One region of the Microbacterium sp. SCPM-O-B-15248 (M128) genome, then DNA from elsewhere that is predicted to be linked to it. Evidence: predicted binding sites of a transcription regulator. Region 1 holds the regulator's gene; the other holds the start of a gene.
The links. The regulator HrcA, encoded in region 1, represses chaperone genes, less so after heat shock. The targets are predictions, from matches to a motif close to TTNGCACTCGNNNNNNNCGAGTGCNAA.
Positions count from the first base shown of each region.

Region 2: groL (chaperonin GroEL) is a predicted target of HrcA. The motif match lies at 858-884, and genes of this name have one in related genera.

Region 1 is NZ_JBYQLI010000002.1:308,843-311,235, reverse strand. Features, by position in the region: gene hemW (radical SAM family heme chaperone HemW) at 1-848, shown strand, start outside; gene hrcA (heat-inducible transcriptional repressor HrcA) at 930-1,970, shown strand; gene dnaJ (molecular chaperone DnaJ) at 2,021-2,393, shown strand, end outside.
Region 2 is NZ_JBYQLI010000003.1:118,677-121,069, forward strand. Features, by position in the region: gene AC3E6M_RS05885 (LytR C-terminal domain-containing protein) at 1-414, shown strand, start outside; gene AC3E6M_RS05890 (cold-shock protein) at 547-750, shown strand; gene groL (chaperonin GroEL) at 922-2,393, shown strand, end outside.

The DNA.
Region 1 (2,393 bases):
TCACGGTCGAAGCCAACCCCGACACCGTCGACGACCGGGTCGCCGAGACCCTGGCCGCCGCGGGAGCGACGCGCCTGTCGATCGGGATGCAGTCCGCGCAGTCGCACGTGCTCGCGGTGCTCGACCGCACGCACGATCCGCGGAACGTCGCGACAGCGGTGGCGTCGGCGCGGCGGGCCGGGCTCGACGTGTCGCTCGACCTCATCTACGGCGCCCCGGGGGAGTCGCTCGAGGACTGGCGCGCCTCGCTCGAGACCGCCGTCGGCCTCGCTCCCGACCACGTCTCGGCGTACGCCTTGATCGTCGAGGACGGCACGAAGCTCGCGCGCCAGATCCGATCGGGCGCCCTGTCCATGCCCGACGACGATCTCCAGGCCGACATGTACGAGCTCGCGGACGATCTGCTGTCGGCCGCGGGATACGAGTGGTACGAAGTGTCGAACTGGGCGACCGCCGCGACGCACCGCTCGCGTCACAACCTGGCGTACTGGCGCGGCACCGACTGGTGGGGCTTCGGCCCGGGCGCGCACAGTCACGTCGCGGGGCTCCGTTGGTGGAACGTCAAGCACCCCGCGGCCTACGCCCAGCGGCTGGCGGCGGAGGAGTCCCCCGCCGCGGCGCGCGAACGTCCCGACGAGACGGCGCGGCGCCTCGAATCGGTGCTGCTGCGGAGCCGTATCCGCGAGGGCCTGCCGGTGTCCGAGCTCCTCGGCGAGGGCCGGAAGGCCGTGGCATCCCTCATCGCCGACGGTCTCATCGAGGGCGCGGATGCCGTGCGCGGACGCATCGTCCTGACCCGGCGCGGCCGCCTGCTCGCCGATGCCGTCGTGCGGGCTCTGACCGCGTAGGCGCGTTCCCGGCTCACGTGCGGGCCGATCCTCTAGAATTGGCACTCAGGTGTGTGGAGTGCCAGGAGGAGGGAGCCGGCCATGGTGTCCGAACGCGGCTTGCAAGTGCTCCGCGCGATCGTCCAGGACTACGTCGACACGCGAGAGCCCGTCGGCAGCAAGGCGATCGTCGACCGCCACGCCTTCGGCGTGTCCGCCGCCACGATCCGCAACGACATGGCGCTCCTCGAAGACGAAGAGCTCATCGTCGCCCCCCACACGTCCTCGGGCCGTGTGCCCACCGACAAGGGCTACCGCGTCTTCGTCGACCACCTCGCCGAGCTCCGCCCCCTGTCGTCCGCGCAGCGGAGCGCCATCACGTCCTTCCTCGACGAGGCCGGCGACCTCGACGACCTCCTCGCCCGCACCGTGCGAGCCCTCACTCAGCTGACCGGCCAAGTCGCGATCGTGCAGTACCCGTCGTTCGCCCGCGCGAACCTCACGCACGTCGAGCTCGTCGCCCTCGGCGGTCCGCGCGTGCTCGTCATCCTCGTCACCGACACCGGTCGTGTCTCGCAGCGCATCGCGGTCGTTCCCCTGGAGCCCACCGAGGCCGACATCGTCCAGCTTCGCGCGCGCGTGGCGGCCATGCTCGTGGGCCGTAGCGTCGCCGAGTGCGCGCAGACGGTCGCCGGCGTCGCCGCCGAAGGTCCGCGTCCGGGCGTCGCCCTGGATGCCATCGCCGACGCGGTCCTGCGGATCGTGGGCGAAGAGCTCGACGAGTTCCGTCAGGACCGGCTGGTCATGGCGGGGGCGGCGACACTCGCCAAGCGCGAGTCGGACTTCCGTGGCAGCATCTACCCGTTGCTCGAAGCCATCGAGGAGCAGGTCACGCTGCTGCGGTTGATGAGCGAGATGGTCGCCGACGAACAGGGCCTCTCGGCCAGCATCGGCCGCGAGAACGAGCCGTTCGGTCTCATCGAGGCGTCCGTGCTCGCGAGCCGGTACGACGGTTCGACGGGCGGTGCCCGCGTGGGCCTGCTGGGTCCCACCCGCATGGACTATTCGTCCAACCTCGCGGCGGTCCGCGCCGTCGCGCACTACTTGACCCGGATGCTCGAAGACGACGACAGCGCGCGTTGACGAGCTCCCTCTGAAAGATCGACCCCGCGCGAGCGGGTAGGAAGGCGACTGTGGCTGACCACTACGAGGTCCTCGGTGTCGCACGCGACGCCGCCCCCGACGACATCAAGCGCGCGTACCGGCGTCTCGCCCGCGAGTTGCACCCCGACGTCAACCCGGGAGAGGACGCCTCCGAGCGTTTCAAGCTCGTCACGCATGCGTACGACGTGCTGAGCGACCCCGAGCAGCGCCGCCGCTATGACATGGGCGGCGACCAGAACCCGTTCGGTGGCGGGGGAGCGGCCGGGTTCGGCGGCTTCAGCGACATCTTCGAGACGTTCTTCGGCGGCGCGCAGGGCGGCGGTGGCCGCGGCCCCCGTCCGCGTTCCCGGCGCGAGCGCGGGCAGGACGCGCTCGTTCGCGTCACGCTGTCGCTCGGGGACG
Region 2 (2,393 bases), on a different contig from region 1:
GCTTCGGGGCGCATCTCGCTGAGCTCCGATCCCGCGCCGACGCCGACGGTGGAAGAGACCACCCCCGCGGTGATCGACACCGCCTACTCCGTCGTCGTGCTCAACGGCACGGCCGACGAGGGACTGTCCGGCAACCTCCGCGATCGCATCGTCGAGCTCGGCTGGCCGGGGGATGCCGTGCAGACCGGCGATTCCGACACGACCGACTTCGCCACCACGACGGTGTATTACCTGCGTCCCGACGACGAACAGGCCGCGCGCGGGCTGGCCGATGCGATCGGGGGCGCGGAGATCTCGCAGAGCGACTTCCTGCAGCCCACGGACGACCCGAACACCCCCGACGACGAGAGCGCCGAGAAGCGGCTGGTCGTGGTCATCGGGCTCGATCGGGCCGCCGGCCAGCCCACTCCCTGAGCCCCGCCGCGCCGCGTGTTTCCGCGGCGTAAAAAGTTGGATGCCGCTGTGTCAACAATGGTCTCCGGGGCCGGAACGACGAGGGTCCGCGTGCTTACGATGACCTCGTCGTTCAGCAACAGGAGAGTTCGCATGGCCCAGGGCACCGTCAAATGGTTCAACGCCGAGAAGGGTTACGGCTTCATCACCGTGACGGACGGCCAAGACGTCTTCGTCCACTACTCGAACATCGAGATGACCGGATTCCGAGTCCTCGAGGAGGGTCAGGCCGTGGAGTTCACGGTCGGATCCGGGCAGAAGGGTCCGCAGGCGGAGTCCGTTCGCCTCATGGCCTGAGCCCCTCGCTCCCCGCCGCCGTGGCATCCCTCACCGGATGCCACGGCGGCGTCGTTCGTGCGGGGTCGGGGCGGCTTGCACTCCCCAGGGGCGAGTGCCAGAATGAGTTAGCACTCGCTTTCGTCGAGTGCCAAATTTGGAAGTCACCCGTCCGGGAGGGACGACACACTTATGGCAAAGATCATCGCTTTCGACGAAGAGGCCCGGCGCGGTCTCGAGCGCGGCCTCAACACTCTTGCCGACGCCGTCAAGGTGACCCTGGGCCCGCGCGGTCGCAACGTCGTGCTCGAGAAGAAGTGGGGCGCTCCCACCATCACGAACGACGGTGTCTCGATCGCCAAGGAGATCGAGCTCGACGACCCGTTCGAGAAGATCGGCGCCGAGCTGGTCAAGGAAGTCGCCAAGAAGACCGACGACGTGGCCGGTGACGGAACCACCACCGCGACCGTCCTCGCCCAGGCGCTCGTTCGCGAGGGCCTGCGCAACGTCGCCGCCGGCGCCGACCCCATCTCGCTCAAGAAGGGCATCGAGAAGGCCGTCAAGGCCGTCACCGACGAGCTGCTCGCCTCGGCCAAAGAGGTCGAGTCCAAGGAGCAGATCGCTGCGACCGCGTCCATCTCGGCCGCTGACCCCGCGATCGGCGAGCTCATCGCCGAGGCGATCGACAAGGTCGGCAAGGAAGGTGTGGTCACCGTCGAGGAGTCCAACACCTTCGGCACCGAGCTCGAGCTCACCGAGGGCATGCGCTTCGACAAGGGGTACATCAACCCGTACTTCGTCACCGACCCCGAGCGCCAGGAAGCGGTCTTCGAAGACCCCTACATCCTGATCGCGAACCAGAAGATCTCCAACATCAAGGACCTTCTGCCCATCGTCGACAAGGTGATCCAGGAGGGCAAGGAGCTCCTCATCATCGCCGAGGACGTCGAGGGCGAGGCTCTCGCGACGCTCGTGCTCAACAAGATCCGCGGCATCTTCAAGTCGGTCGCCGTCAAGGCTCCCGGCTTCGGCGACCGTCGCAAGGCGCAGCTGCAGGACATCGCGATCCTCACCGGCGGTCAGGTCATCACCGAAGAGGTCGGCCTCAAGCTCGAGAACGCCACCGTCGACCTGCTCGGCCGCGCCCGCAAGGTGATCATCACCAAGGACGAGACCACGATCGTCGAGGGTGCCGGTGACTCCGCGCTGATCGAGGGTCGCGTGACCCAGATCCGTCGCGAGATCGAGAACACCGACAGCGACTACGACCGCGAGAAGCTTCAGGAGCGCCTCGCCAAGCTCGCGGGTGGCGTCGCCGTCATCAAGGCGGGCGCGGCCACCGAGGTCGAGCTGAAGGAGCGCAAGCACCGCATCGAGGACGCCGTGCGCAACGCCAAGGCTGCCGTCGAAGAGGGTGTCGTCGCCGGTGGTGGCGTCGCCCTGATCCAGGCGGGCAAGACCGCGTTCGAGACGCTCGAGCTCGCCGGTGACGAGGCCACCGGGGCGAACATCGTCAAGGTCGCCATCGAGGCCCCGCTCAAGCAGATCGCGCTGAACGCCGGTCTCGAGCCCGGTGTCGTCGCCAACAAGGTCGCCGAGCTGCCCGTCGGACACGGCCTGAACGCCGCGACCGGCGAGTACGGTGACCTGTTCGCACAGGGCAT